DNA from 3 places in the Arthrobacter sp. AIWTK1 genome. Region 1 is predicted to be linked to each of the others. Evidence: riboswitches for the same ligand, from Rfam matches in the RefSeq annotation. Region 1 holds a riboswitch; each other region holds the start of a gene.
What was found. Region 1 has a riboswitch for thiamine pyrophosphate ahead of AC1MDG_RS12015 (bifunctional hydroxymethylpyrimidine kinase/phosphomethylpyrimidine kinase). Riboswitches for the same ligand answer to the same signal wherever they lie in the genome.
Positions count from the first base shown of each region.

Region 2: it holds a riboswitch for thiamine pyrophosphate, as region 1 does, so the genes downstream of both, thiO (glycine oxidase ThiO) here and AC1MDG_RS12015 (bifunctional hydroxymethylpyrimidine kinase/phosphomethylpyrimidine kinase) in region 1, are expected to answer to the same signal.
Region 3: it holds a riboswitch for thiamine pyrophosphate, as region 1 does, so the genes downstream of both, AC1MDG_RS19995 (ECF transporter S component) here and AC1MDG_RS12015 (bifunctional hydroxymethylpyrimidine kinase/phosphomethylpyrimidine kinase) in region 1, are expected to answer to the same signal.

Region 1 covers NZ_CM155287.1:2,613,309-2,623,339, reverse strand. The annotation lists gene ndk (nucleoside-diphosphate kinase) at 1-7, shown strand, start outside; gene AC1MDG_RS12025 (vitamin K epoxide reductase family protein) at 124-795, opposite strand; gene AC1MDG_RS12020 (Rne/Rng family ribonuclease) at 1,266-4,667, shown strand; TPP riboswitch at 4,785-4,882, shown strand; gene AC1MDG_RS12015 (bifunctional hydroxymethylpyrimidine kinase/phosphomethylpyrimidine kinase) at 4,865-6,436, shown strand; gene rplU (50S ribosomal protein L21) at 6,785-7,093, shown strand; gene rpmA (50S ribosomal protein L27) at 7,155-7,418, shown strand; gene obgE (GTPase ObgE) at 7,536-9,125, shown strand; gene proB (glutamate 5-kinase) at 9,190-10,031, shown strand, end outside.
Region 2 covers NZ_CM155287.1:3,054,878-3,064,908, forward strand. The annotation lists gene moeB (molybdopterin-synthase adenylyltransferase MoeB) at 1-1,155, opposite strand, end outside; gene AC1MDG_RS14015 (TetR/AcrR family transcriptional regulator) at 1,222-1,908, shown strand; gene AC1MDG_RS14020 (DUF3107 domain-containing protein) at 1,960-2,184, shown strand; gene AC1MDG_RS14025 (hypothetical protein) at 2,235-2,537, shown strand; gene AC1MDG_RS14030 (4a-hydroxytetrahydrobiopterin dehydratase) at 2,556-2,885, opposite strand; gene AC1MDG_RS14035 (thiazole synthase) at 2,908-3,726, opposite strand; gene thiS (sulfur carrier protein ThiS) at 3,732-3,968, opposite strand; gene thiO (glycine oxidase ThiO) at 3,965-5,320, opposite strand; TPP riboswitch at 5,313-5,432, opposite strand; gene thiE (thiamine phosphate synthase) at 5,459-6,160, shown strand; gene AC1MDG_RS14055 (ferritin-like domain-containing protein) at 6,161-6,835, opposite strand; gene AC1MDG_RS14060 (RNB domain-containing ribonuclease) at 6,877-8,349, shown strand; gene AC1MDG_RS14065 (DEAD/DEAH box helicase) at 8,648-10,031, shown strand, end outside.
Region 3 covers NZ_CM155287.1:4,348,837-4,358,867, forward strand. The annotation lists gene AC1MDG_RS19965 (hypothetical protein) at 1-371, opposite strand, end outside; gene AC1MDG_RS19970 (hypothetical protein) at 655-978, opposite strand; gene AC1MDG_RS19975 (glutamate--cysteine ligase 2) at 1,007-2,233, opposite strand; gene AC1MDG_RS19980 (UDP-N-acetylglucosamine 1-carboxyvinyltransferase) at 2,323-3,846, opposite strand; gene AC1MDG_RS19985 (energy-coupling factor transporter transmembrane component T family protein) at 3,954-4,757, opposite strand; gene AC1MDG_RS19990 (ABC transporter ATP-binding protein) at 4,754-6,388, opposite strand; gene AC1MDG_RS19995 (ECF transporter S component) at 6,405-7,037, opposite strand; TPP riboswitch at 7,112-7,254, opposite strand; gene AC1MDG_RS20000 (DUF4235 domain-containing protein) at 7,405-7,668, shown strand; gene mnhG (monovalent cation/H(+) antiporter subunit G) at 7,686-8,102, opposite strand; gene AC1MDG_RS20010 (MrpF/PhaF family protein) at 8,092-8,370, opposite strand; gene AC1MDG_RS20015 (Na+/H+ antiporter subunit E) at 8,367-8,912, opposite strand; gene AC1MDG_RS20020 (Na+/H+ antiporter subunit D) at 8,909-10,031, opposite strand, start outside.

The DNA of each region.
Region 1 (10,031 bases):
GGACTAACAGCCACCAGCGCGAGCGGACAGATAAGTCCCTCCGCTTAAGCGCGAGCGTACAGTTGAGGCCCCCGTTTCCGAAGAAACAGGGGCCTCAACTGTACGCTCGCGCTTTTCCCTGGCCTAGTAGCCGGACGTCCCGATGAACACCTGGATAAAGGCGAAGAAGATGGTGGCGATGACGGCCACGTACAGCAGCGCGACGGCGATCCAGCCGGAGTCGCCGGCGATCTTCATGGCGCCGGCCGGAAGCTTCATCACTCCGTGCGTGATGTTCCGGACCGTGACCCACACAAAGAGCGGAATCATCGCGGCCCAGACCACCATGCAGAACGGGCACAGGATATGGATGGAGTACAGCGCCTGCGACCACAGCCACACCACGAAGGCAAAGCCAAGTGTGACGCCGGCCTGCAGGCCAAGCCAGTACCAGCGGGCAAACGTGGCGCCGGAAAGAACAGCCATGCCCGTGGTGATCACTACGGCGAAGGCCACGATGCCAATAAACATGTTGGGGAAGCCGAAGAGGGAACTCTGCCAGGTCTGCATCACGGCCCCGCAGGAGACCCACGGATTGACGTCGCAGGCCGTGACGTGGTTCGGGTCCTTGAGGACCGCCAGCTTTTCCAGGACCAGGGCGCCGGAGGCGAGCCAGCCGATAGCGCCGGTAATCACCAGCAACCAGCCGAACGGCTTGTCCCGGGTCATGGGAGGCAGGCCTTCCTGCGCTGCTGAACGCTCGCGGAGGTCGCCGTCCACCAAATTGTTCTGCATGGAATTGGAGATGCTGGGCATGGGATGTCGCGTCCTTTTTCTCGAGGGCTCCTCGCCCTGATTGTAACGCCGGAGGCTGGACGGGCCGCACAGACTCCGCCCGGACGCGCCCCGAATATCGGGCCGCCGGCCCCGCCTCCCCCTCGTTTGAGCGAGCGTATGAGAGAATGAAGCTGGCTGGAATACGATCCACATTCGAATTCCGGTCCGGTGGCTTGTTTGTAAGACCGCCAATGATGAGCAGGGCACGCTCCGGATCCACGATAGATCCCGGCCTCCCGGCAATGCCATTGGACGGCACCTGGTTGTGGCTTTCAGGAACAACGGGTTTCAGAACAACGCCACCGGCCCTCCAGGGCTGCCGCACCCCACTGCCGGTGCGAACCTGAGGGTATCCAATTGACTTCTGTCAACGCCTGCGGGTTTTGACAATATGCGCCCCAATGGGTGCCGGATGTGGCGGTGCGTCAGGGGCAGGAGTGTCGCTACATATGGATAATGACCAGGTTCTAAACGTTAACGAACTAACCGCTGCCGGCGACGAAGCTGCAGCTCCACAACCGCCGAAGCGGGCCATCCGGACCAGGCGCAAGGCCGCCCCGAAGGCGGACGCCGTTGAAGCCGGCGAATCGGCGGAAGCCCCTGCCGAGGCCGCTCCCGAGGGAAAACCGCCGGCGCGCCGCAGCCGTTCACGCAAGAAGGTGGAGCCTGCCGAGCCGCTTCCGGTATTCGCAGCCGAAGCCTCAGCCCCGGTCGAGGCAGGGCAGACTGACGCTGCACCCGAAGGGGAAGCAGCAGCGCCGGCCGAAGCCCCGGCCGAAGTCGTTGAAAAGCCGGTCCGCCGCCGCGCCTCGCGCGCCAAGGCCCCCGTAAAAGCTGCGGACGCCCAGCCGGTCGCTGAGCGTGGGGCCCAGGCTACCGCCGTCCAAGAGGCCGCCACCGTTGCAGAGCCGGCAGCCGAAGGCGACGTAGCCGCCGCAGGCCAGGGAACCGCAGGCGACGTAGCCGCCGCAGGTCAGGGAACTGAAGGCCAGGAACCCGCAGTCCAGGAGACAGCGGGCCAGGAACCTGCCGCTCCCGTGAATGAGGCTGAGCAGCCCGCAGCGGCCGAAGCCGCCAGCCCTGTTGGCGCCCTCTTCCTCGAGCCCGGCTCGGTGACTTCCATGATTTTCCAGGCACCGGACCTGAGCACCGTGGTCCGCCCGGCAGCGACGCCGGCCGTGGCGAAGGAAAGCGAAGAGGAAGACACGGAAGAGGACAGCGAGGACGTTGACGCTGGCGGCTCCCGCCGCCGCCGCAGCCGTGGACGCCGTGGCCGCAGCCGCGTAACCGACCGGGAAACTGCCGGTGACACCGAAGCAGCCGAAGGCACCGCGGGCGACGAAGACACCGATGAGGAGTCCACCCGTACCGCGGACGACGGCGTCACCTCCCGCCGTCGTCGTCGCCGCCGTCGCGGCGACCAGGACCTCGAACTGACCGGCGGGGGAGACGACGACCCGCCCAACACCGTGACCCGCGTCCGTGCCCCGAGGGCGATCAGCGAGGCGCCGGTCAACAACCGCGTCACGTCCGTAAAGGGTTCCACCCGGCTTGAGGCCAAGAAGCAGCGCCGCCGCGAATCCCGCGACACCGGCCGCCGCCGTACCGTCATCACCGAGGCCGAGTTCCTGGCCCGCCGTGAATCGGTGGACCGCCAGATGATCGTCCGGCAGCGCGACGACAGAATCCAGATCGGCGTCCTGGAAGACGGCGTCCTGGCTGAGCACTTCGTGTCCAAGACCCAGCAGGACTCGCTGATCGGCAACGTCTACCTGGGCAAGGTCCAGAACGTGCTGCCGTCCATGGAAGCCGCTTTCGTGGACATCGGACGCGGCCGCAACGCCGTCCTCTATGCCGGCGAAGTCAACTGGGACGCCGTCAACCTGGAAGGCAAGCAGCGCCGGATCGAGAATGCCCTGAAGTCCGGCGACTCCGTGCTCGTCCAGGTCACCAAGGACCCGGTGGGCCACAAGGGCGCCCGCCTGACCAGCCAGATTTCCCTTCCCGGCCGCTACCTCGTGTACGTTCCCGGCGGTTCCATGACCGGCATCTCCCGGAAACTGCCCGACGTCGAACGCAACCGCCTCAAGCGGATCCTCAAGGACCGCCTGCCGGAAGACGCCGGCGTCATTGTCCGCACCGCTGCCGAGGGCGCGTCCGAGGAAGAGCTGACGCACGACATCAACCGCCTGCGTGCCCAGTGGGAAGGCATTGAAAGCCAGGCCACGTCCACCAAGATCCTCGCCCCGGAGCTCCTTTACGGCGAACCTGACCTCACCATCAAGGTGGTCCGCGACGTCTTCAACGAGGATTTCTCCAAGCTGATCGTTTCGGGCGAGGAAGCCTGGGACACCATCGAAGCGTACGTAACGTACGTGGCCCCGGACCTGGTGGGCCGCCTCGAAAAGTGGACCAAGGACACGGACATCTTCTCCGCCTGGCGGATCGATGAGCAGATCCACAAGGCCCTGGACCGCAAGGTCTTCCTGCCCTCCGGCGGCTCCCTCGTGATCGACCGCACCGAAGCCATGACCGTGGTGGACGTCAACACCGGCAAGTTCACCGGCAGCGGCGGCAACCTTGAGGAAACCGTCACCAAGAACAACCTGGAAGCGGCTGAGGAAGTGGTGCGCCAGCTGCGGCTGCGCGACATCGGCGGCATCATCGTGATCGACTTCATCGACATGGTGCTGGAATCCAACCGCGACCTCGTGCTGCGCCGCATGGTGGAGTGCCTCGGACGGGACCGGACCAAGCACCAGGTTGCGGAAGTGACCTCCCTGGGCCTGGTGCAGATGACCCGCAAGCGGATGGGCACCGGCCTGCTGGAAGTCTTCGGCGAGCAGTGCGAGGCCTGCGCCGGCCGCGGCATCGTCACCCATGACGAGCCGGTGGAACACCGCCGCGCCAACACCGTTGCCGCCGAACATCACGTGCAGCGGACGGAAACACCGCAGCCTCCCCGCACGGAGCGCAAGAGCCGCCGCCGGGGCAAGGGCGGCCAGCCGGTTTCCGAGGCTGCCCCGTCGACGCCGGCTCCGGTGCACCACGAGCCCACCGACGCCGAACGCCATGCCAAGGCTGAAGCAACCCGCGTGGCGCTGGCCAACATCGCAGCGGCAGCACATGCTGCCCACCTGCACGACGCCGAGACCGGCCATGCAGCCCCCGCAGCCGCTGCTCAGGCAAGTGCCGCACAAGCAGTAGGCCAGGCACTGGCCGCCAAGGCTCCTTCCGGGCTGGCGGGAATGCCGGTCAGGGAAGGGGCGGCCCAGCCCGCGCCGGCCCAGCCGTCCACCACGCAGCCCGCCACGGCCCGGCCGGCCAAGGTGTCGGAAACCGAGGTGGCTGCTGCAGGGCGCCCCGCGGCCGTCCTGACCTTCGGCGGCGAAAAGGTGGCCTTGCCGTTTGTTGAGAACGCCGGGGAAGCACCTGCCACCGGAGCCGCCCTGACGCTCGACCGCCTCGCCGAGGCCTTCGCGCACCTGGGTGAGCCGGCTGCCGCTGAGGCTCCGGCGGAACCGGCTGAAAAGCAGGCTCCGGCCGCCCAGGCACAGGCCCGTGTTCCGTCGGCCCAGTCACCGGCAGCGCAGGCTGCTGAACCCGACTACACCGACCACACCGCGGTACAGGGCCGGGCACGCCGGCCCCGCCGCAACCGGAGCGCCAGCCGCGCCCAGGGCGCAGCCAACGAAACGTCCGTGGAACACCACGAGAATGCTCCGGTCGCAGCGTCAGGGCACACTCACGAGGCAAAGGCACCCGAACCGGCGAAGGGGGACGTGCCCGCCAAGGCGCCGGCCAGCGAGCCGATCATCCTCGGTGTGGGAGTGCCGGCCTCCGAGCTCTGATTCCACAGCTCTCTGATCCCACCAGCTGAGATCGCGGGTGCGGTCCGGGACCGGCGTAGCAATACGCCGGTTCCGGGCCGCACCCGCGATTTCGTTGCGGGGAAACAGCTAGGCTAGGGGACTGACACGGGGTGCCGCGCATAGGGCCGGCTGAGATCCACACCCGTTGAACCTGTCCGGTTAGCACCGGCGAAGGGATGTCTCCTTTGGCTATATCTTTCCTGCCCACCCCGGCCTCCGAGGTCGTCCACGGATCAGCAGCGGGCGGCGCCGCACGGCGAAACACCCCGCGGGTCCTGGCCATCGCCGGTTCGGACCCGTCCGGCGGTGCGGGGATCCAGGCGGACCTCAAAAGCATTGCCGCAAACGGCGGCTACGGCATGGCTGCCATTACTGCCCTGACGGCGCAGAACACCCGGGGCGTTCGTGCCGTGCATGTTCCCCCGGCGGAATTCCTGACCGCCCAGCTTGAGGCCATCAGCGACGACATCAGCATCGACGCCGTCAAGATCGGCATGCTGGGGGACTCTGCTGTGATTGCCGCTGTCCGCAGCTGGCTGGAGAAGTCCCGCCCCGCCGTCGTGGTTCTTGACCCTGTCATGGTTGCCACCAGCGGCGACAGGCTCCTGCAGGAGGCCGCCGAAGCGGCATTGCGCGAACTCCTGCCCCTTGCCGACCTCGTCACGCCGAACCTGGCAGAACTGGCGATGCTCCTCAACGAACCGCTCGCGGAGGACTGGGAGGCGGCACTCGCCCAGGGCAAGCGGCTCGCTGCCCAGGCGGGCACCACCGTGCTCGTCAAGGGCGGACACCTCGACGGCGGTGAGTGCCCCGACGCGCTCGTCAACACGGAGGGGCTGCTCGCCCGGGACGTCGTGGTGGTCCCCGGCGAGCGGATTGACACCACGAACAGCCACGGCACGGGCTGCTCCCTGTCCTCGGCCATGGCCACCACGCAGGCAAGGCTGGGGGACTGGGAAGCGTCCCTGCGTACCGTAAAGCCGTGGTTGCAGGGAGCGCTCCGTGAATCCGGAACCCTGGACGTGGGGGCAGGCAACGGCCCGGTGCACCATTTCCACCATCTGGCACCCAAGGGCCACGCGGCGCCAGCCGAAGGCGAGTTCGCTGCGGCGCTCCGGCAGGACGCCGGACCGGACCTGGACGCCATTTACGGGTTGGACTTCATCCGTGGCCTGGCCGATGGTTCCCTCACCGAGCAGCACTTTGCGTATTACCTTGCCCAGGACGCCATTTACCTCAACGGCTATTCCCGGGTGCTTTCCCGTGCTGCCGCGATTGCCCCCACCGAGGCGGAGCAGCTGTTCTGGGCACGGTCGGCGCAGCAGTGCCTTGAAGTCGAGTCCGAACTGCACCGGACCTGGCTCAGCACGCGGAACGTGGACGGAGGGCTGGGTCCGGTCACCAAGTCCTACGTGGACCACCTGCTGGCCTCCTCCGTTTCAGGCAGCTACGGGGTGCTCGTGGCCGCGGTGCTCCCGTGCTTCTGGCTGTACGCCGAGGTGGGTGCCACCCTGCACGGGGAGTTCCTCGCCTCAGGAGCGCCGTCCGGCCACGCCTATGCCGACTGGCTCCGCACCTACGCCGATGAAGAGTTCGCCGCCGCCACGAGGCAGGCAGTGCGCATTGCAGACGACGCCGCCCGGGCTGCGTCTGAAGCGGAACGTCGGGCCATGCGCCTGGCCTTCCGGCAGTCGTGCCGGTACGAGGTGGAATTCTTCGACGCGCCGCGGTTGCATGCTGCACCGTAAAGCGATCCGAAGCCGGTACGATGGTGGGGCACGGTTTCCGGAAGTCGTTGCGGCAACAGTCTGTTTTACGCAGAGTGGCGCCTATCACGTACTACCGCCGGAGCCAGCCTCATTTGCGGCCGAAGGCAAAATTAGCGTATTCTAGATCTTCGGTGCTTACGCCAACACTTGGGTTATAACCTCAGAACGGTCCGTTTGGAATTCCAAATGGCATTGTTCCTTGGATAACTCATGGGTTCCCCCGGGGAATCCACCGGCGTTGAGGCACAGCGTGAACCAGGCCAAACAATTGGACCCAGGTTCCGCACGCAAATCTAGTAATAAACGTCGAGAGAAGTGAGTTCCCCAGTGGTGTACGCGATTGTCCGCGCAGGCGGCCGCCAAGAGAAGGTTTCCGTTGGAGACTTCGTTACCCTGAACCGCGTCCCCGGTGGAGCCGGCAGCACCATTGAGTTGCCCGCACTGCTCCTGGTGGACGGTGACAAAGTCACGTCTGCTGCTGCGGACCTGGCCAAGGTAACGGTTACGGCTGAGATCCTTCAGGACCTTCGTGGTCCGAAGATCGTCATCCAAAAGTTCAAGAACAAGACCGGGTACAAGAAGCGCCAGGGTCACCGTCAGGAACTGACCAAGGTCAAGATCACCGGTATCAAGTAACCTTCCGTTACTTTTCAGGTTTTCAGCAGATTCCCCAGAATTTTTAAGGCAGGCATTTCAAATGGCACATAAAAAAGGCGCGAGCTCCACTCGCAACGGTCGTGACTCCAACGCCCAGTACCTCGGCGTCAAGCGCTTCGGCGGCCAGGTAGTTTCCGCAGGCGAGATCATCGTCCGCCAGCGTGGCACCCACTTCCACCCGGGTGCCGGCGTTGGCCGCGGCGGCGACGACACCCTGTTCGCACTGACCCCCGGCGCCGTTGAATTCGGTACCCGCCGCGGACGTCGAGTCGTGAACATCGTTGCTGCTGCAGCTGCAGAGTAACAACAAGATCCAAACCGGTGGAGCGGGCCATGATGGCCCGCTCCACTGTTCTTTTAACCGCATTACAATCAATTTGGGCGTCCAAGACGGTCAGGTTAAGCAATAGAGGAGATTCACGTGGCGAGCTTTGTAGACCGGGTAGTACTGCACGTATCCGGCGGTACCGGCGGTCACGGCTGTGTCTCCGTCCACCGCGAGAAGTTCAAGCCCCTGGGCGGTCCCGACGGCGGCAACGGCGGTGACGGCGGCGACGTCATCCTGCGCGTCGACCCGCAGACCACCACACTGCTGGACTACCACCACGCCCCCCACCGCCACGCCACCAACGGCGGACCCGGCATGGGCGACTGGCGAGGCGGCAAAAACGGCGAAACGCTGATCCTTCCCGTTCCGGAAGGCACCGTCGTCAAGACCAAGGATGGCCGCGTCCTGGCCGACCTCGTCGGTGAAGGCACCGAGTTCGTCGCTGCCGCAGGCGGGCCGGGCGGACTGGGCAACGCCGCGCTTTCCTCGCAGAAACGCCGCGCCCCCGGCTTCGCCCTGCTCGGCATCGAAGGCGAGTCCAGCGACATCGTCCTGGAACTGAAGTCCATTGCGGACATCGCCCTCGTGGGATTCCCGTCCGCCGGCAAGTCCAGCCTCATCGCCGCCATGTCCGCGGCGCGCCCCAAGATCGCCGATTACCCCTTCACCACGCTGATCCCCAACCTTGGTGTTGTCCAGGCCGGCGACGTGCGCTTCACCATCGCAGACGTGCCCGGCCTCATCGAAGGGGCCAGCGAAGGCAAGGGCCTGGGCCACCACTTCCTGCGGCACGTGGAACGCTGCGCAGCTTTGGTACACGTTTTGGACTGCGGCACGCTCGAAGCTGACCGCGATCCGCTCTCCGACCTCGCAATCATCGAAGCCGAACTCGAAAAATACGAGGTCGACATGAGCTACGCCGGCACCGACGGCGAGGTCGTCCCGCTGAACCACCGGCCCCGGCTGGTTGCCCTGAACAAAGTCGACCTGCCTGACGGCAAGGACATGGCCGAGTTCGTCCGGCCCGAGCTTGAGTCCCGCGGGTACCGGGTGTTTGAAATCTCAGCCACGAGCCACGAGGGCCTGCGCCAGCTTGGCTTCGCCATGGCAGAGATCGTCAAGGCCGCCCGCGACGCCGTGGCTGCCACGCCGCCGAAGGTGCACGCTCCCGTGCTGCGCCCCCGCGCGGTCAACGAGGCGGGCTTCAAGATCCGCCGCGAGGAAAAGAACCTCGAGCCGCTGTTCCGTGTCCTGGGCGACAAGCCCGTGCGCTGGGTGAAGCAGACCGACTTCACCAACGAGGAAGCCATCGGCTACCTCGCAGACCGCCTGGCCAAACTGGGCGTGGAGAACGAGCTGTTCAAGCAGGGCGCCAAGCCTGGCGACACCGTAGTAATCGGTGAAGACGACGGCGTGGTGTTCGACTGGGAGCCCACCATGATGGCCGGTGCGGAACTGCTCGCCTCGCCCCGTGGCACCGACGTGCGTTTCGCCGACATCGGCGACCGCCCCACCCGCGGCCAGAAGCGCGACGAGCAGCAGGAGCGCCGCGACGCCAAGGCAGCGGCCCGGGCCGAGCTGGAAGCCGAGCGCAAGGCCGGGATCTGGACCGAATCAGTCAGCGGGCGCCGTGCAGCACGGCCGCTCCAGGAGAGCGGACTGACCACCGAAAATGAGGAGTGAACCCCCACACGTGACCGATAATTCCGCAATTGTCATCGAGGAGCCCAGGACCGACGACCGCAGCATGCTCGCCAGGGCACGCCGCATCGTCGTCAAGGTCGGATCGTCGTCGCTCACCAGCCTCAAGGGTGGAATCTCCGAAGAGGCGCTGATCGAACTGTCCGATGCGCTGGCTGCCAAGCACAACGGCGGAACCGAGATCATTCTCGTTTCCTCCGGCGCAATCTCGGCAGGACTTGCCCCGCTTGGCCTGGTGAAGCGTCCCCGGGACCTCGCCACCCAGCAGGCAGCCGCCAGCGTCGGCCAGGGCCTCCTGATGGCCCGCTACACGCACGCTTTCGCGGCGCACGGCGTGACGGTAAGCCAAGTCCTGCTAACCGCGGACGACCTCATGCGGCGCAGCCACCACATGAACGCCTTCCGTGCCTTGAACCGGCTCCTGAACCTGGGCGTTGTGCCCGTGGTCAACGAGAACGACACCGTGGCAACGCACAAGATCCGCTTCGGTGACAACGACCGGCTGTCCGCCCTGGTGGCGCACCTGGTCCGCGCTGATGCCCTGGTGCTGCTCTCCGACGTCGACTCGCTGTATGACGGGCCTCCCTCGAAGGGGGCCAAGCGCATTCCCCAGGTTGACGGACCCCAGGACCTCGAGGGCGTCAACATCGGCAAGCCGGGTCAGGCCGGCGTCGGAACCGGTGGCATGCAGACGAAGGTGGAGGCCGCCACGATGGCCGCCGACTCCGGTATCCCCGCACTGGTCACCTCCACCGCGAACGCCGCCGCGGCCCTGAACGGCGAAGACGTCGGAACGTGGTTCTCCGTCAACAGCGGCCGCAAGTCGGTGCGCATGATGTGGCTGGCTCACCTTGCACACGTGCAGGGCCGGCTGATTCTTGACGACGG
Region 2 (10,031 bases), 440 kb from region 1:
GATACCGCCGTCGAGGTGGCTGACCCGCTGGTAGCCCGCCTTGCGGGCCGCGGCCAGGACGGCTGCCGAGCGTGTGCCCGCCTTGCAGTGGAACACAATGTCCTTGTCCTGGGGCAGCTCCGCCCAGGCCTCTCCCGCCAGGATCCTTCCCTGCGGGATGAGGACGGACCCGTCAATCCTGACGATGTCGTGCTCACCCGGCTCCCGGACGTCCACGAGGTCGAAGTCCTTCAGCCCGGCTGTGCGCGATGCCAGCATGGTGGCCAGCTGCGTGGCCGTCACAGTGTTCTCCTTGGCCGTGGCTTCCTCCGGAACTATTCCGCAGAACGCCTCGTAATCAGTAAGTTCCGTGATGCGCTCGGCCGCCGGATCGCGTGCCACCTTGATCTCCCGCCAGCTGCCGCCGAGGGCGTCGAACAGCGCCACGCGCCCCAGCAGGGAACGCCCGACGCCGGTGATCAGTTTGACCGCTTCGGTCACCATGAGGGATCCCACGGCCGCGCACAGCATCCCGAACACGCCGCCCTCGCCGCAGGACGGCACCGAGCCGGCCGGCGGCGCCTCCGGGTAGAGGTCGCGGTAGGTGGGCCCGTGCTTCTCCCAGAACACGCTTACTTGGCCGTCGAAGCGGAAGATGGAGCCCCACACGTAGGGCTTTCCGAGGATGGCTGCGGCGTCGTTGACCAAGTAGCGCGTGGCGAAATTGTCCGCGCCGTCCAGGATGAGGTCGTACTCGGCGAACAGTTCCAGTGCGTTCGAGGCGTCGAGCCGGACGTTGTGGAGCCGGACGTCTACCAGGGGGTTCAGCGCGGCAATGGAGTCGCGGGCTGACTCGATCTTGGACCGGCCCACGTCCGCGACGCCGTGGATGACCTGCCGCTGCAGGTTACTCAGGTCAACAGCGTCGTCGTCGATGATTCCCAAGGTTCCCACCCCCGCGGCGGCGAGGTAGAGGAGTGCCGGCGAGCCCAGGCCCCCGGCCCCGATGACCAGGACCCTGGCGTTCTTGAGCCGGCGTTGGCCCAGCGTGCCGATCTCCGGAATGATGAGGTGGCGGGAGTACCGCTCCACCTCTTCGGCGGTCAGGGCATCAGCCGGTTCCACGAGCGGATCCAGGGTTGCAGGGACAGCAGTTGCGGTGAACGTGGAAGCCATACTTCAATGTATGCCCGAAGATGCCGCAAGGTCATATTACCCGCGCGTAAAGTGTAGGTAACTGCAATGGAAAGAAGGCCAACAGTGGTTCATCATGCACCGGTTGATCGGACACAGGCCGGGAAGGCAGCCGCGGGACAAACGCGGGCCGGCGGTGCGCGTTCGGCGCGGCTCCCGCGTGACGAACGCCGCGCCCAGCTGCTGGCCGCCGCCCAGGAAGTCTTTGTGGCCAACGGGTACCACGGCGCCGCCATGGACGAAATTGCTGAAACCGCGCATGTCAGCAAGCCGGTCCTGTACCAGCACTTCCCGTCCAAGCGCGAGCTCTACCTTGCCCTGCTGGACAGCCACCTCAGCGCACTCACCGATCTCATGATGGGCGCACTGAATTCCACCAACGACAACGACGAGCGCGTCCAGGCGGTCATGCGCGCCTACTACCGCTTTATTGCCAGCGATGACCAGGCGCACCGCCTGGTGTTTGAATCGGACCTGATCAATGACACCGACGTCAGTTCCAGGCTCGAAACATTCAACAAGGCTTTTGCCGACGCCATTGCGCGGGTCATCGCCGAGGACACCAAGCTCCCCATGCTGGAGGCCCAGCTGCTGGGCCGCGGACTTGCCGGCATGGCGCAGGTCAGTGCACGGTACTGGCTCGAAACCGACGGGAACCTGGACCTCGATGTGGCCAGCGACCTGATCTATCGTTTAGCTTGGCGCGGAATCTCGCGCTTCCCCAAGGAAACCTAGACTACAAATAGAGAACACCTTTAGAACTTTGATTGGCTGGGAGGCCTCGCTGTGGAAGTAAAGATCGGCATTCAGAACATTGGCCGCGAAATTGTGCTGGAATCGGCTCAGGATGCTGACGATGTGGCAAAGCTCGTTGGGGAATCCATCGCCAAGGGCGCCGAACTGCGCCTGACTGACGAAAAGGGCCGTGTGGTCATCATTCCCGCCAACGTCCTGGGCTACGTCGAGATCGGCGCCGAGGAAGCCCGCCGCGTCGGTTTCGGCCAGCTCTAGGCCGCCGCTTCACCTGGACCCGTCCCGCTCTGCAGCAAGGAGTTCGCCGAATGCTTTCCCTGGTAATCGTGGCCCTCGTCACCGTGGCCGCAGGCTTTGTTGTCTGGGCCAACGACCGGCGGCATGCGAAGTACGGCATCGCCGTGCCTGCGGGCGTGGCCACTGCCGTGGGGATGCTGAGCTGGATCATCTTCATGGCAGCAGGACTTGGTTACCAGCCCGGCCTGACGTGGATTCCGTGGGTGCTGCCCATGGTCCTGGGCACCGGGGCGGCACTCGCCGCCGCGGTGTACCTGGGCCGGAAGCGTGCCCTGCATGACACGAAGGAACTCACAGCCGCGCTGCGGCTCTGATTGCTGCGGCTCGGGCGCTTAGGCGTTGCCGGGCTCCGCTGCCGCCGACGCAGCAGCGGCTGCCCGGCTGACGGCCGCGGCGGCGGCGACGTCACGTTGCGTCACCTGGGTGCCGGCGTCGTGTGAAGTGAAGCGGATGAACACCCTGTTATAGCGCCAGTCCAGGTCCGGATGGTGGTTTTGTTCCTCTGCCAGGCGCCCGACGGCGGCAATCAGCTCAAGCGCAGCGGCCGCCGTCGGCGTCTTAAAGACGGAAACCAGCCCACCGAGCCGGTACCGCCAGTCCGGAAGTTCCGCCAGGGCGGCGTCGATCTGGGGTTGGGTAAGAATGTCTTCCTTGCCGGTCACCGCTGCTCCTTGGATGGTCCGCCTACAGGAACTCCGCCCGGCCTTCCATGGCCGAGGACGCCAGAGCGTGCTCGCGGCGTGGAATCCGTCCTGCCGCCCTCGCCAGCCTACCTGCGATGACGGCGTGTTTGAAGGCCTCCCCCATCATCGCCGGATTCTGCGCCCGGGTCACTGCCGTAGCCAGCAGCACCGCGTCACAGCCCAGTTCCATGGCGAGCGCGGCGTCGGATGCCGTGCCTATACCGGCGTCCAGCACCACGGGAACGGATGCCCTGGAGACGATGAGTTCGATGTTGTGCGGGTTCAGGATCCCGAGCCCGGTGCCGATCGGTGATCCGAGCGGCATCACAGCGGTGGCGCCGAGGTTCTCCAGCCGCAGCGCCAGCACGGGGTCGTCATTCGTGTAGGCGAACACCTTGAACCCGCGGTTCACCAGTTGCTCGGTGGCGTCCACCAATTCCACGGCGTCCGGGAGTAGGGTGTGCTCGTCCGCAATCACTTCCAGCTTCACCCAGTCCGTTTCCAGGGCCTCCCGCGCGAGTTCCGCCGTCATCACGGCGTCCCGTGCGGTAAAGCAGCCGGCCGTATTGGGCAGGACCCGGATGTTGTGGTCCACCAGGAGCTGGAACAGCGAGCCTGTTTCGGCCGGCGAGTAGCGGCGCATGGCCACCGTGGTCAGCTCCGTGCCCGAAGCGATCAGGGCCGCCCCCAGTCCGTCGAGGCTGGGCGCTCCGCCGGTGCCCATGATCAGCCGCGATCCCAGCGCGACACCGTCCACAATGAAGGGATCCGCCGCCTGCTGCGCTGTCCCTGCCGCACCGGCAACCGTTGTTCCTGCCATGATGCTCAACCTCCCTGTACTGCGGTAACGAGTTCGACGTCGTCGCCCTCGGCGAGTGCCGTGACGAACCACTGGCTGCGCGGCACCACCTCGGAATTCCGCGCTACCGCAACGCCCAGTTTTTGGCCGTCGGCAGCCTGCCCGTTGGGAGCGAGATTCCGGCCGGTGACCTGGCTGACGAGCGTGGTGACGGACGCGCCGTCGTCCACCGCATGTGCGGTGCCGTTCAGTGTGATGTTCATGCTGTTTCCTTGTTCGGGTCAATTGTGACGGTGTGCGCGGGCGTTGCCCGCGTTGCCGGTGTTGACGCAGGGCGGGAAAACCGGTCGGGCCGGAACGGCGCCCAGCGAGGATCGGCGGCGCCGTCCATCAGCTGCCTGCAGATGGACGCGGCCGCAGGAGTCAGCAGCACGCCGTGCCGGAAGAATCCGGTGGCAATGATGAGCCCCCCAACATCCCGGCCGGTTGCGGCGTCCGCTGCGCGGCCCAGCAGCGGCGCATTGTCCGGCGTTCCCGGACGGGCCCTCGCCGTGGCTTCCAGCAGTTCCAGTTCGGCGACGGCGGGAACCAGTACCTGCGCGTCGCGCAGCAGCTGGTACACGCCCCCGGCGGAAACGGCTGAACCTGCCGGTGTAGCGGTTCCTGCAGGCCCGGTAGCGGCAGCTTCAGTGCCCGCTCCGGAGAGCGCATCTTCGCGTTGCGTGGCCCCGATCACCACGGTGCCGTCCTGCCGGGGCACGATGTAAACGGGAACTCCATGGACCATCCCCCTGACTGTTGACGTCACCAGGGGCTGCAGGTAGGCGGGGACGCGCAGGCGCAGGATATCGCCGTACACGGGGCGGAGCGGCAGCTGAAGCCCGGATGGCAGTCCGCCCAGCGATGCGGATTCCAGCCCGTTGGCGATGACGGTTTCGCTTGCGTGCACGGCGCCTCCTCCAGCCAGGCTGACGCCGATGACGCGCCCGTCCTCCCGGAGCAGGCCGGCGGCCCGCTCACGTACGACGGACCCCGGCAGGGAATCCGAGATCACGGCAAGGAGCTTGCGCGGATCCACCTGATGGTCGGCCGGAATCTCGAAGGCGCAGGATATTCCAGGGCTCAGCAGCGGCTCCCGTGCCCGGGCTTCCCTGACTGTCAGCGGCTCCACCGTGAGGCCGCTGGACTTCTGGACTCCGCGCAGGTCGGCGAGCGCCCGGCGGTCGGCGGCGTCGGCGCCCACGGCGAGGGTCGACGTCGTGAGGTAACCGGTGCCTGAGCCGCCGGCGCCGGGTTCCCGGGAAGCACCCGCGGATTCCAGGCCCGCCGCGAAGGCCGGCCATAGCCCCGAGGAGTGGAGCATGAGTTCCAGGAGGTCTTCCTCCTGGTAGTGAAGTTCGCTGACCGGCGCCAGCATACCCGCGGCGGCCCAGCTCGCCCCCATCCCCGGTGCGTCGTCGATGATCACCACGGACCTGCCGGACTGCCGGGCCTCCCAGGCGATGCCGTGGCCGATGATTCCCCCGCCGATCACGGCGACGTCGGCGCGGATGTCCGGGCTGCGCTCGTCGCGGCTGCGCGTGGCAGGGTGCCCTGTTGGGGATTGCGGGGTCATTGTCATCCTTCCCTACGCCGGTACTAACCGGATCAGGTCAAGCGGTCGGCTCTGACGCCCTCTCAGCCCGGCAGCTTTGTGACAGCTGCGGCGGGCTCCCGCGGTACCCACCCAGTTTAGGGGAACTAGGCTTGAGCCATGACCGAGCAAGCTCTCCTGACCGACGCCCGCCTGTACCTCTGCACTGACGCCCGCACGGACCGGGGCGATTTCGCCAACTTCGTCGATGCCGCCTACGCCGGCGGCGTTGACATCATCCAGCTCCGGGACAAGAACCTGGAAGCGGCCGAAGAGCTCGAGTTGCTCGAGGTGCTGGAGGCCGCAGCCCGCCGCCACGGCCGTCTTTGGTCAGTCAACGACCGCGCGGACATCGCCTCGCTCTCCGGCGCGCCGGTGCTCCACATCGGACAGAAGGACCTCCCCCTGGCCTCGGCCCGGAAGTTCCTTGGCAATGAAGCAGTGGTCGGCATGTCAACGCACAGCCCCGGCCAGATCGACGCCGCCATCGGCGCATCCCGCGGTCCCGGCGGACTGGATTACTTCTGCGTCGGGCCGGTGTGGGCCACTCCCACGAAGCCGGGCCGCGCCGCCGTCGGCCTCGACCTGGTCCGGTACGCGGCGCAGGCCGCCGGCACAACAACTGCCGCAACAGCTGCCGGCGAGACCGGGGACGGGCCGCTGCCGTGGTTCGCCATCGGCGGCATCGACCTGGGCAATGTGGAGCAGGTGGTTGATGCAGGGGCGCGGCGCATCGTGGTGGTCCGGGCCATCACCGAGGCCAACGACCCCGCCGCGGCCGCGCAATCGCTGCTGGCAGCGCTCGACGCCGGCGCCTCCTGACTATCCCGTCAGGCCGAGCTGCGTCATCCGCTTGGCGTGCTTCTCCGCGAGGCCGGCGATCAGCCCGCTGACCTGTTCCTTGGCTGCGGCGCTGTCCTCGCCGCCGATCAGGCTTCCCAGGAACGCATGCTCGTAGCTGACGCGCTGCGCCTGGGTCAGTGCTTCGCCCAGCAGCCGCCGGCCCCACAGAGCCAGCCTGGAAGCGAGCCTGGGATCATCGGCGAGGGCGCCCCTGAGCCGTTCACGGAGAACCTCCGTTGTCTCATCGGAGGCCTGGATCTGTTCGATGAGTTCGCGCGTGCCGGCGTCAACGTAGCGGGAGATGGCCCGGTAGAAGTCGGCAGAGACTGTGTCGATCACGTAGGCCTTCATCAGCGACTCGTACCAGTCGGCCGGGCGCGTCCGCGAATGGAAATGGTCCACGGCTGCCTGGAAAGGCAGCATGGCGTCCTCGGCATCGATCCCCATGGCCTCGAGGCGGGCGCTCACCAGTTCGTAGTGCCGGAACTCCACCACGGCAATCGTGCCGAGCACGGCACGGTCGTGGAGGGTGGGCGAATACCGCGCGTCAGCGGAGAACCTCTCGAAAGCTGACAGCTCTCCGTAGGCCATCATCCCGAACAGGTCTGCGACGAAGCGGTTGTAACGAGCGGTGTCAGCCGGGGTTGAGCTCATCGTCCAAGACTAATGGCGCAAATCGAGCTAATCTGACTTTCGTGTCACATCATCGCCTGACTCCAAGTGTCCATGAACAGACCAACCGGCTGGCCGAAGCGCTGAATTCGCTCCGCACGGAACTGGAGCTGCCCGGACCCTTTCCCGAGGATGTCCTGCAGGACGCGCTGGCGGCCATCGCGGAGCACAAGATGCCGGACCTGGACCTCACCGATGTGGGCTTTGTGACCATAGATCCTGCGTCCTCCACCGACCTGGACCAGGCCCTCTTCATCGAGCGGTCAGGCGACGGGTACAAGGTCTTCTACGCCATCGCCGACGTGCCGTCCTTTGTGGCACCGGGCGGATCGCTCGACGCCGAGACGCGCCGCCGGGGGCAGACGTTCTACGCCCCGGACGGTCGGATTCCGCTTCACCCGGAAGTCATCAGCGAGCAGGCCGGCAGCCTGCTTGCCGGCCAGTTGTGCGCCGCTTTCGTGTGGGAGTTCGACCTGGACACGGCAGCCAGGGTGGAATCAGTGCTGGTGCGCCGGGCCAGGATCCGGAGCCGGGCGAAACTCAGCTACAAGGGCGTCCAGGCCGAGCTGGATTCCGGCAGTGCCACCCCCGTCCTCCAGCTCCTCCGGGAGGTGGGCCTCAAGCGGGTGGAACTCGAGAGGCTGCGTGGCGGCGCCAGCCTGAACATGCCGGAACAGGAAATCGAACAATTGCCCGACGGCGGCTACCGCATCGTGGCGGCGCCACCCCTCCCGGTGGAAGACTGGAACGCCCAGATCTCCCTCATGACCGGCATGGCCGCGGCTGACCTGATGCTCGAAGGCAAGGTGGGGATCCTGCGTACCATGCCCGCCCCCGACGAGAGGTCCCTTCTTCATTTCAAGCGGCAGACCCATGCGCTCGGCAAACCGTGGGACGGAGAGGCGAGCTATGGCGAGTACCTGCGGTCGCTTGATCCCACCCACCCCCGGCAGCTGGCCATCCTGCATTCCGCGGGAATGCTGTTCCGGGGCGCCGGGTATACGCCCTTTGACGGCACAGTGCCCGCGGATGCCATCCAGTCGGCCATCGGGGCCGCCTATGCGCACACCACGGCACCGCTGCGACGGCTGATCGACCGCTTCGTCCTGGTGATCTGCGAGGCGCTGAGCAACCGCACCGCGGTCCCCGACTGGGCCCGGGAGGCACTGCCGTCCCTGCCGGAAATCATGGCCGCCTCGGACCAGCTGGCGGCCAGGATGGAACGGCTGGCCCTGGATACGGTGGAGGCCGCCCTGCTCGTCAACCACATCGGGCAGGAGTTCGACGCCGTCGTCATCTCGGGGTCGAAACCGGGCAAGCCGAACGGGAACGGCGGCAACGGCAACGGCAACGGACCGTCCGGCATCATCCAGATCGCAGACCCCGCGGTGACGGCCCGGTGCCCCGGCGAACTCGAATCCGGCACCACGGTCCGGGTCAGGCTGATCTCTTCAGACATCCACACGCGCGTGATCCGGCTGGAACTGGTGGAGTGATTGCCGGCTGATTGTGTGCTGCGTCCGGGGCGTCAGTCGGCGGTGGTTGCCGTCAACAGCTAGACTGAGGGGGTAGTAATGGATGCCCGGTCGTTGATTTCCATGATTTTTGAATTCAACAAGCCCGCCCCTACGCGATCTTGAGATACGCCCGCTGGTCCCAGTGCCAGCATTTAGATAGCCCGCGATCGGCTTCCACTGGATTTGCTTGCGCGCCCGAGCGTGCTCCGGAACGGCCTCCCGGCCGGCCCCGTTGAGCAAGCAGCGCCAATGCCCAAATGAATAAGGAAACTCCCCTGTGAGTGAATTGCACACGCACCAACTTCTGACCGACGACACCGGCACCGAAACGATCGAGCCGGAAGAGACCATCATCTCGGACGAAAAGCCGCACGAGATCGCGGAGAAATCCTTCGCTGACTACAACGTCCGTGCGGACATTGTGGAGTCCCTGGCCGACGCCGGGATCACCCACCCCTTCCCCATCCAGGCAATGACGCTGCCCGTGGCCCTCGCCGGCCACGACATCATCGGCCAGGCAAAGACGGGCACCGGCAAGACCCTGGGCTTCGGCATCCCCGCGCTGCAGCGTGTCGTGGGACGCGACGACCCCGGTTTCGACAAGCTGGCAGTCCCGGGCGCCCCGCAGGCCCTGGTCATCGTGCCCACCCGCGAACTCGCCGTCCAGGTTGCCAAGGACCTGGAAAACGCAGCCCGCAAGCGCAATGCCCGCATTGCCACCATCTACGGCGGCCGCGCCTATGAGCCCCAGGTGGATTCCCTGCAGAAGGGCGTCGAGATCGTTGTCGGCACCCCCGGCCGCCTGATCGACCTGTACAAGCAGAAGCACCTGAGCCTGAAGAACGTCAAGATCGTCATCCTCGACGAGGCCGACGAAATGCTGGACCTCGGCTTCCTGCCGGACGTCGAAACGCTCATTGCAGGTACCCCGGCCGTCCGCCAGACCCTGCTGTTCTCGGCAACCATGCCCGGCCCCGTCATCGCCATGGCACGCCGGTACATGACCCAGCCCACCCACATCCGTGCCGCCGATCCGGATGACGAGGGCCTCACCAAGCGCGACATCCGCCAGCTGATCTACCGCGCCCACAGCATGGACAAGATCGAAGTTGTGGCCCGCATCCTGCAGGCACGCGGCCGCGGCCGCACCATCATCTTCACCAAGACCAAGCGCACCGCCGCCAAGGTCGCCGAGGAACTGGTGGACCGCGGGTTCGCCGCAGCCGCCATCCACGGCGACCTCGGCCAGGGCGCACGCGAGCAGGCTCTCCGGGCCTTCCGCAACAACAAGGTTGACGTCCTGGTGGCCACCGACGTCGCCGCCCGCGGCATCGACGTCGACGATGTCACCCACGTCATCAACTACCAGTGCGTCGAAGACGAAAAGATCTACCTGCACCGCGTGGGCCGCACCGGCCGCGCCGGCAACAAGGGCACCGCCGTGACCTTCGTCGACTGGGACGACATGCCCCGCTGGGGCCTGATCAACAAGGCCCTGGGGCTGAGCGTGCCGGAACCGGTGGAAACCTATTCCTCATCGCCGCACCTCTATGAAGAGCTGGACATCCCGGAAGGCACCAAGGGCCGCCTGCCCCGCGACAAGCGCGTTCTTGCCGGCGTGGACGCGGAGGTCCTGGAGGACCTGGGCGAAACCGGAAAGA
Region 3 (10,031 bases), 1.7 Mb from region 1:
GAGACGGTGGTTCCTGCCGCATACGTGCTGTCCTCGGGAATCTGGGAGTTGCTGTCGGCAAAGACGTTGCACGCCGGCGGCGTGAACACCGCACTCTTGAGCACTTCCTTGGCCTTGATGATGCCCTGGTCGATCTGCGCCGCGGGAACCACCGTCAGGGGGCGCCCCTGGGAATCCTTCAGGGTGGACAGCAGGCTGCTCAGGTCCGCATCCGTGTAGGTCTTCGCCGGGCTTGGCGTGGCGCTCGAGGCTGGGGGCGACGAGGTGGCGGTTTCCGTGCCGGTGGTTGTGGTGCCGGTGTTTGTTCCGCACCCGGTGAGCGCCAGGAACGCCGTCAGGAGGAGGGCTGCTGGTGTGATGCGCCTATGCATGGACTGATCCCCGTTCGATGAACCGGTCCGCCCCGGGAGATTCGGGGCGCGTTCCGGAACCGGATCCGCCGGGCGGTCAGTGCCTGGCTGATGCGGCGTGCTGCTGCGCGCGCGCAAGTGGTGGACGGGATCGTGTCTGGCGGGCGGCCGGGTTCCGGCAGGTCCGCCGGTGCGTTCGATCCCCCTCGAGCACCGCTGACTGACGCGATAGCGCCAAGCTACGGGACGGCACCAAGCCCGGAACAGAGTGTCGACTACCTGTTTCCGCCTGGCCCGGGGAACCTCAGGTGTCGAGCTCCCAGTGCAGGCGGATCGCTTCGGCAACCGGGCCCGCCGCAACATCCACGGTGAAGGCCACGGGCGCGGTTCCGGTCTCTTCGATGACGGTGTCATGGTAGACGCGGCCGCATGCCGGGCACAGCGTGTAGAGGTCCTCGTCCCCGGGCCACTCGGCCAGGCCGGCAGGCACGGGAGTGTCCTCGCCGAGATGGACGGGCATTCCTTCGGAGTTGGCCTGGATCAGTCCGTCGTCGCTGACGGTGTTGCCACAGACGCAGGTGATGGTGGTGACATCATGGCCGGTGACTGTTGCGTATTCGGTTTCCATGGCGCGCTCCGGGGTAGTAGGAACCTGATCAGGACTGGCGGACGCGCAACAGCACCGGTGCCTTCTCGCGCGCGGTGATGGCTTCGGTCCGGCGCATGCTGACTTCCACCGCGTGGGCAACAACGGCCGCCAGCCCGGTGGCCGCGTCCGGGGTCACAGCCAGGCTTTCCTGCATGACGTGGCGCTGCTGCTCCGAACCGGTCCCGCGGTTTAGGATGCGCCGCACGCCTTCGCGGGCCAGTTCCAGCTCGTCCTGTTCCGCCAGGACAGGCGCCACGTAGTCCACCAGCGCCTCCACCACTTCCTCGGCAGGAGAAGGACGGAACGTGCCGAAATCCAGGAGTTCTCCGCGGAGTCCGCAATTGCTGGCCTGCCACGCCGCCATCCGCAGGAGCACCGTCGGTACAGGTGCGGGGTCCACACCGGCCCGCCATTCCCTGCTGGCGGATTCCACCAGGCCGCGCACCAGGACGGCGATCAGGGCGGCGTCCTCGGCCTGCAGGCAGACGTCGGCCACCCGGACTTCCACGGTGGGGTGGTTCCGCGAGAGCCTCGCGTCGAAGTAGATCATGCCTTCGTCCAGCAGCACGCCGCTGTCCAGCAGCCGGGTGACCACGCGGCGGTACATGGAGTGCGTTCCGAAGATCTGGGACGGGCCCGACGTCGGCCAGCGGTTCCAGGCCTGCGTGCGGTAACTTTCAAAGCCGGTCTCCACGCCGTTCCAGTATGGCGAGTTCGCGCTGAGCGCCGTGAGCACCGCCAGTTTGTCCCTGACCCGGTCGATGACCGCCACGCCTTCTTCCGGGGACTCGACAAAAGTGTGCACGTGGAACCCGCAGGTCAGCTGCTCATGGACGGTGAGCCCGAAGCGCTCTTGCATCGTGGCATAGCGGGGGTTTGGCGTGGTGTGCGTGGTGGAGGCAATTGGCGATGTTGCCAGCGCCGCCACCCGTGCATTGTGCTTCTTGGCGGCGGTGTCCGCAAGGGCCCGGCCCTGGCGGATCTGCAGGAGCAGCTCCCCATAGTCCAGGCACGGACGGGTTTGCGTCTCGATCTGCTCTAGTTTCAGTTCGGCAGTCAGCCCGGTGCCGCCGTCATGATGGGTTGGATCGTGGGGGTCCGGGATCCGGGGCTTGTCCGGAGCGTCGTCGGCAGCGAGCTTCCGCCCTGTCAGCAGGGCGTCCGCCAGCGCCAGCGGCTCCCCGGTCACGGGGTCCACAATCAGCAGCTCTTCCTCAACCCCGAAAGTTCGCATGCATACATTGTGCCCCCGTGGCGCCCCGTACGACAGGCGCCGCAAGGGCGCCGCGGTTCGGTCGGTCCCGGCTGACAGGTCCGGCCGGCTCAGTCCTGGAAGTACTCGATCTTGGCGCCGATGGTGTTCAGCCGCTCGGCCAGGTCCTCGTACCCGCGCTCGATCACGTAGATGTTGCGGAGCTCGGACACCCCGCGGGCGGCCAGCATGGCCAGCAGGATGCAGGCCGCCGGGCGGAGGGCGGGCGGGCAGCCCACCTCGGCGGCCCGCCACCGGGTTGGGCCGTTGACGTAGATCCGGTGCGGATCCAGCAGCTGGACGCGTGCCCCCAGCTTGTTCAGCTCGGTGAGGTAGATGGCGCGGTTCTCGTAGACCCAGTCGTGGATCATGGTCTGGCCTTCGGCATTGGCGGCAATGACTGCGAAGAACGGCAGGTTGTCGATGTTCAGGCCGGGGAACGGCATGGGGTGGATCTTGTCCGTGGGGGCATGCAGCGCGGAAGGCTTCGTAGTGACGTCCACCAGCCGGGTGCGGCCGTTCCGGGCAAAGTACTCGCCGGAGATCTCCAACTCCTGGCCCATCTGCTCCAGGGTGGCGAGTTCAATCTCCATGAATTCGATGGGAACCCGGCGGATGGTGACCTCGGAATTGGTCACGATGCCGGCGGTGATCAGGCTCATCGCCTCAATCGGGTCCTCGGACGGGAAGTATTCAATGTCGACGTCGATGGACGGCAGGCCGGTGATCTTCAGGGTGGTTGTCCCCACGCCCTCGATCACCACGCCCAGGCCCTGCAGGTAGAAGCAGAGGTCCTGGACCATGTAGTTGGGGCTGGCGTTGCGGATCACCGTGGTGCCCCGGCGGTGGGCGGCCGCCATGATGGCGTTTTCGGTGACTGTGTCACCGCGTTCGCTCAGCACGAAGGTCCGGTTGTCGCCGTCAGCCGGGGGTGCCTGGACCGAATAGAAACCCGACTTGGCGTCCACTGACAGGCCGAACTGGCGCAGGGCCTGCATGTGCGGTTCCACGGTGCGGGTGCCCAGGTCGCAGCCGCCCGCGTACGGAAGCCGGTATTCGGCGGATTCGTCCAGGAGCGGGCCCAGCAGCATGATCACGCTGCGGGTGCGGCGTGCAGCCTCCACGTCCATGGAATCGAGGTCCAGGACTGCGGGGCGGCGGATCTGCAGGTCGTTGGCGTTGAGCCAGGTGCATTCGACACCGATGCTGGTGAGCACCTCCACGATCCGGTTCACTTCCTCGATCCGTGCCAGCCTGCGCAACGTGGTGGTGCCGCGGTTGATGAGGCTGGCGCAGAGAAGTGCCACGCCGGCGTTCTTGCTGCTGTTGACGTCCACGGAACCGGACAGCGTGCGGCCGCCTTCCACCCGGAGGTGTGTCATCTGCGGGCGGCCCACTTTGACGATGCTGCGGCCCACAATGGCCTCGAGCCGCTGGATCATTTTGAGGCTGAGGTTCTGCTTGCCCTGTTCCATCCGGGCGATGGCGCTCTGGCTGGTGCCCAGCTCGGCTGCCAGCTGCCCCTGGGTCCAGCCCTTCTCGCCGCGGGCATCGCGGAGCAGCAGGCCTACGTGTTCAGCAGTTTCTTGAGTCATACGAAAAAAATATCACGCATGAGTTATTCCAGCCTGCGAAACGCCGGAAACTGCCGTCAAGCTCACAGATTATTCATCCCGTGCGATATATCGGGTGGCGGCCGGGCCTATTGCTGCCCGAGGAACACCATATTCCAAGTCCCTGCGCCGACGGCGGCGGACACGGCCGCGGCGGCAATCAGCACTCCGCCGAGGACCACCCAGATGTCCAGGGTGCTGAACGTGGACTCACGTGCCCAGGTCCGCCGCGCACCGCCGAACCCCCGCGCCTCCATGGTGACGGCAAGCCGTGAGGCCCGGCGGACGGCCTGGACCAGGAGCCCGAAGCTCTGGCCCAGCATCGCCCGGAGGCGCTGCCCCGGACTCCCGTGGGAGCCCACACCGCGGGCGCGCCGGGCCATGCCGATCGTCTGCCATTCTTCGGCCATCAGCCCCACGAGCCGCATGGCGGCCAGGGTGCCCAGCACAAACCGGTGCGGCAGCTTCGCTTTCTGGGCGAGGGCGTCAGCGAGGTCGGTCGGGTCCGTGCAGCTCATCAGCAGCACCGCGGGGAGGGCGATTGCCAGCCCCCGCAGCAGGAATCCGAGCCCCAGCTCCAGCGAGCCTTCGCTGATGGACCAGATGCCGACGTCGAGCAGGATCCTTCCGCTGTCCGGTGCCAGGATCGAGGTGCTCCAGCCGCCCAGCGCAGCCGCCAGAATCAGCGGCCAGCCACGCTGCCAGAGCAACGCCACGGTCAGTCCGGCCAGCGGGAAGAGCAGCAGCTCAAAGGCCAGAGCAACGGAGGCGGACACCCAGTCGATGGACAGCGCCAGCACCACGGTCATCAGCATGACGACGGCGAACTTGGCCAGCGGATTGGCCCGGGTCAGCAGGGCGTGGTTCGACTGCAGGGTCAAGGCTTCCCTCATGGGGCAGCCACCTCCGGGTTGCGCAGTCCGGGCCGGCCGGGTTCCGGTGCATCAAGTTTCAGCTCGGTGCCGCCGAGGACGTCGCTGAACTCCTGGTCGTGGGTCACCGACACCACAGCGGTGCCGGCGTCGAGGAGTTCGGACAGGAAGGACGCCAGTTCCGCCCAGGTGTTGGCGTCCTGGCCGAACGTGGGCTCGTCGAGGATCAGCACCCGGGGATGGGCGGCCAGCACGGTGGCGACGGACAGCCTGCGCTTCTCCCCGCCCGAGAGCGTGTAGGGGTTCGCGTCCACCAGCTTGGTCAGCCGCAGCCGCTCCAGGAGTTCGTCCACGCGTTCCTCGCCGTGGCCCAGGTGCCGCGGGCCGAACATCAGCTCATCCAGCACCCGGCCGGTGACGAACTGGTGCTCCGGTTCCTGGAAAACGGTGCCGATCCGGGAGATCAGCTGCTCCGCTTTCCACTTGTACGGGTCGATCCCGGCGCCTTCGCTGAGGTCAACGGTGGCGGAAACCCTGCCCTCCACGGGCTGGAGCAGCCCGGCGAGGGTGAGGGCAAACGTGGACTTTCCGGAACCGTTGGGCCCGGTGACGGTCAGGGCCTGGCCGGCCCGGACCTGCGCCGTGATGCCGGTCTGCACCGGTACCGGAGGGACAGCCTTGAAGCGCCGCCGGCGGGGACGTTCGCGGGAGACGGCAAGGTTCTCGGCCGCCAACAGGAGGTTCCTGCCCCCGGGCGCCCCCGCCCCGTGCGCCCCCGGGTCACCGGCACCCGCAGAACCCTGCGCTCCGGTGCCGCCGGACCGCGCCCGGGTGGCGGGCACATACCCGGGAACCCAGACACCGGCGGCAACAAGCATGTCCCGGGCCTGTGCCAGGACCTGGTCCGGGGGCCCGTCCAGCAGCACCGCGGAGTCCGTGGCCGATCCGGGCTGCAGCACCACGATCCGGTCCACGAGGTCTTTCCAGACGCCCACGCGGTGTTCCACCACCACCAGTGTTGCCCCGGTTTTGTCCAGGCACCTGCCCACGGCGTCCCTGACCTCCAGGACGCCCGCAGGGTCCAGGTTGGCGGTGGGCTCGTCGAGGAGCAGCAGCCCCGGGCGCATGGCCAGGATGCCGGCGAGCGCCAGGCGCTGCTTCTGGCCGCCGGAGAGGGCCGACGTCGGGTGGTCCAGCGGCAGGTAAGCCAGGCCGACGTCGTCGAGCGCCTCGCCGACGCGCGCCCAGATGTCCGCGCGCGGCACAGCGAGGTTCTCGGCGCCGAAGGCGACGTCGTCCCCCACGCGGGAAAGGACCACCTGCGTCTCGGGGTCCTGCTGCATCAGGCCGGTCCGCCCCCGCTGGGCGCGGGGCGGAGCGCCGTCGATCAGCAGGGCGCCCGTCTCATCGGAGTCATCCGCATCCGGCGCGCCATCGTGATGGGCTCCGGCGTCGCTGTCGCCGAGCACCCCGGCGAGGGCGTGCAGCAGCGTGGATTTTCCCGCGCCGGAGGGACCCAGCAGCAGCACGCGTTCGCCCGGCTGAATGTCCAGGTCCAGGGCGCGGACGGCAGGCAGGGACCGGCCGGCATGCCGCCAGCCCCAGCCCCTTGCCGTGACCGCGGCCGGGCGGACGGTGTCGGAAGGCGTCATGAGCAATGTGCGTTCATCAGGAGAAGACGGGCTCCGCAGCTGCCTTGCGGGAGGCGAAGGAGCTCAGCACACCGGTCCTGGCGAGGCCGCGGGTGGCGAGCCAGGACAGGCCGCCGGCGATGACGGCGCCCGAGATGGCTGTGAAGATGATGTAGGCCAGCTTGTCGCCGGCAGCGTAGGCGATGTTCCAGCCCCAGGGCGCGAACGAGTCGTTCAGGCCGCAGAAGAGGCCTGCGGCGGCACCGGCCAGCAGCGAAACGGGCAGGTTGAACTTCTTGTAGACGAACACCGCGAAGATGATCTCCGCCCCCAGCCCCTGCACGAAGCCGGAGAACAGCACTGACGCTCCGTACTGCGAGCCCATGATCAGTTCACCGGTGGCGGCGACAGTTTCGCAGAACAGGGCGGCTCCGGGCTTGCGGATGATCAGCATGCCCAGGACGGCGGGAATCATCCAGCCGCCGGCGATGAGGCCGGTCAGCGGCGGGTAGACGGCGTTCATGGGCGGCGACACTGCGGCGGCTCCCTGGGACCAGGCCCAGAAGATGACGCCGCCGGCCACTGCGATCAACGCGGCAACCACTATGTCCACCACACGCCAGCTGTACTTGCTGTTGCCAAGCGACTGCTTGGCGGTAATTCCAGTCATTTTTCTTCCTCCTGAGGTACAGGAGGGGAGAGTGTTCCCCGGGCGCTCCACGGCTTCCGCCGCCTGCTGCCGGACACTCTGAGAACTCGACTCCCTTGCGCCGGTACTAACCGGATCAGGTTCGAGGGTCTGCGGCTGTCCGCACTCTCAGCGCCCGCCTCCGGTTCCCTGGACTCTTCCAGTGATGGCCGACGGCGACGCTCCCCTGTCGTATCAATTCGCCCTTATGGGCGTGGATCAGTTTACACCCGCGGGGCTGCGAAATCCCGGGGCGGGTGTCACAATGCGCGGTGATCCGGGCGGGTTGATGCGGTTAGGCTAGGGGAAGCCCTGTTTCCGTCGTTTCCCACCTGTTAGGGGTACTGGAGTGAGTTTTTTCATCAAGCTGCTTGGAACCGGAGTGAGCCTGCTGGCCGGATTCGCCGGCACGAAGGCCGTTGACGTCGTCTGGGAAAAGATCACCGGCCGTAAGCCGCCCAAGGGCGACAAGGACGACGTCCCCACCACCCTGCGCAGCGCCCTGACCTTTGCACTGATTTCGGCCGCTGTCAGCGCCATCATCCAGGTCCTGGCCAACCGGGGCACGCAGCGTGCCATCACCCGCTTCGCCAAGAGCCAGGACATCGTTTAGTCCCTCAAGGGCCGCCGCTAGGCCGGGCCGTCGTCCTCGTCGGCGGCCCGCTTGGCGGCCGCTTTCTTGTCTGCCGCCTTCAGCACCACAGCTTCCAGCTCGTCGGTGGTAAGCAGTTCCTTGTGCAGGTGCTTGGTGCGGTAGCCGGCCCTGCCCACCATGTGCGCGGACACCGGGACGGTGAGCACCTGGAAGATCCACGCCACGAACAGCACGGGCCACACCCACCAGGTCCGCAGCTGCAGGCCCACCGAGGCAAGCAGCAGGAAGAGCCCCAGCACCTGCGGCTTGGTGGCGGCGTGCATCCTGCTCATCAGGTCGGGGAAGCGCAACAGGCCGATAGCCGCACCGAGGGACATCAGGGCGCCTACCACCATGAAGACGGCGGACACCGCGTCAACGATGGTGTCCACGGCGGAGGGTTCAGGATTCATTGGGCTGCTCCCGCCTGTCGGCCACGAAGCGCGCCACGGTCACGGACCCGATGAAACCGATGATGGACAGCGCCACGAGCAGCATGAGGTTGTTCAGGTGCCTGTTGACGGCCATGTCTATGCAGAGCGTGGCCCCGATAATGGCCAGCAATACGTCCGAGGCCAGCACCCGGTCCAGCAGGGACGGCCCGATGGCGATCCGGACGATGGCTCCGGCTGCCGCCAGGGACAGGATCACGGCCGTTATGGTCAGGACGATTTCCATCATGCGCCCACTTCCTCTTTCAGTGCGGCCAGTTCCTCGCGGGTGCCCATGATCCTGATCAACGCTGCCTCGGCATCCCGGACCTCCTTGCGCAGGTTCGCAATGTCCTCCCCGCTCCGCACGTTGAGCCCGTGGACGTAGAGCGTCGACGTGGAGCGGTCCACCTCCACCACCAGCGAGCCCGGGATCAGCGAGAGGACATGGCCCGTGGCTGTCACCATCAGGTCCGAGTGGCTCCGCAACTGGACGGCGACGACGGCGTTGCTCACCTTCGGCCCCCGGGCCAGGGCCAGGAAGAGTACCTGGAAGCTGGCGGCCACCACCTTGCCGAGGAAAACGATCGCGAACGGGACGGCCCGCACAATGCTGAACCTGCCGCCCAGTTCCACCGGGGGCAGGTAGAACAGCCGCGCCACCACTACGGCGATGAGCGCACCGAACAGCAGGTTTCCGGGGCTGAAGTCCTGCCAGAGGGCACCCCAGACAAACACCAGCCACACGAGGAGCGGCAGTTCCTGCCGGATGGAAATCCGTCGGCGGTTCATTTCTGTCCCTCCTGCTGCGCGGGCTCAGGCTGCGCGATCGGGGGCACGGGGGCGTTTTCACCCAGGACCGCCTGGATGTAGGAGGACCTGTCCAGCATTTCCACCGCGGACTGGTCTGCCACCCGGAACAGCGGGCCGGCGAACACGGTGAGTGCGACGCCGAAAGCCACCAGCCCCAGAGTCGACCCCACCATGGTGCGCGGCAGGAGCGTGACGTTGCGTTTGCCGGCACGGTCGCCGGTGTCGGAGTCCTCCGGGGGCGCCAGCAGCACGGGGTCGGGGTTTTCGGCGTCCTCGGGCTTGCGCCAGAACGCGCGGTTCCACACCCGGGCAATGGCCAGGAGCGTGAGCAGGCTGGTCAGGACGCCGCCGATCACCAGGGCGTAGGCAAGCGGGGTGCCCAGCTGAACACCGGCCTGCAGCAATCCGAGCTTGCCCAGGAAACCCGAGAACGGCGGGATTCCGGCCAGGTTCATGGCGGGAACGAAGAACAGCAGGGCAAGCATCGGGGACAGCTTGGCCAGGCCGGCAACCCGGTCGATCGACGAGCTCCCGCCGCGGCGTTCGATCAGGCCGGTGACCAGGAACAGGCTGGTCTGGATGGTGATGTGGTGGGCCACGTAGAACACGGCCGCACCAAGTCCTGCCACGGAGGACATCGCCAGCCCGAACACCATGTAGCCGATATGGCTCACCAGCGTGAACGAGAGCAGACGCTTGATGTCGCTCTGGGCCAGCGCACCCAGGATGCCCACCACCATGGTCAGCAGGGCCGCCACCATCAGCGGAGTGTTCAGCGAGTCCCCCGGAAAGAGGAGCGTCTCGGTGCGCACCATGGCGTAGACGCCCACCTTGGTCAGCAGGCCGGCGAACACGGCGGTGACGGGGGCGGGTGCGGTGGGGTACGAGTCAGGCAGCCAGAAGGACAGCGGGAACACAGCCGCCTTGATCCCGAAGGCCACCAGCAGCATCACGTGCAGCAGCATCCGCGTCCCGGAGTCCAGGTCCGCGAGCTTGACGGCGAGGTCCGCCATGTTGATGGTTCCGGTGGCCCCGTAGATCATGGCGATGGCGATGAGGAACAGGACGGAGGACACCACGGAGACCACCACATAGGTG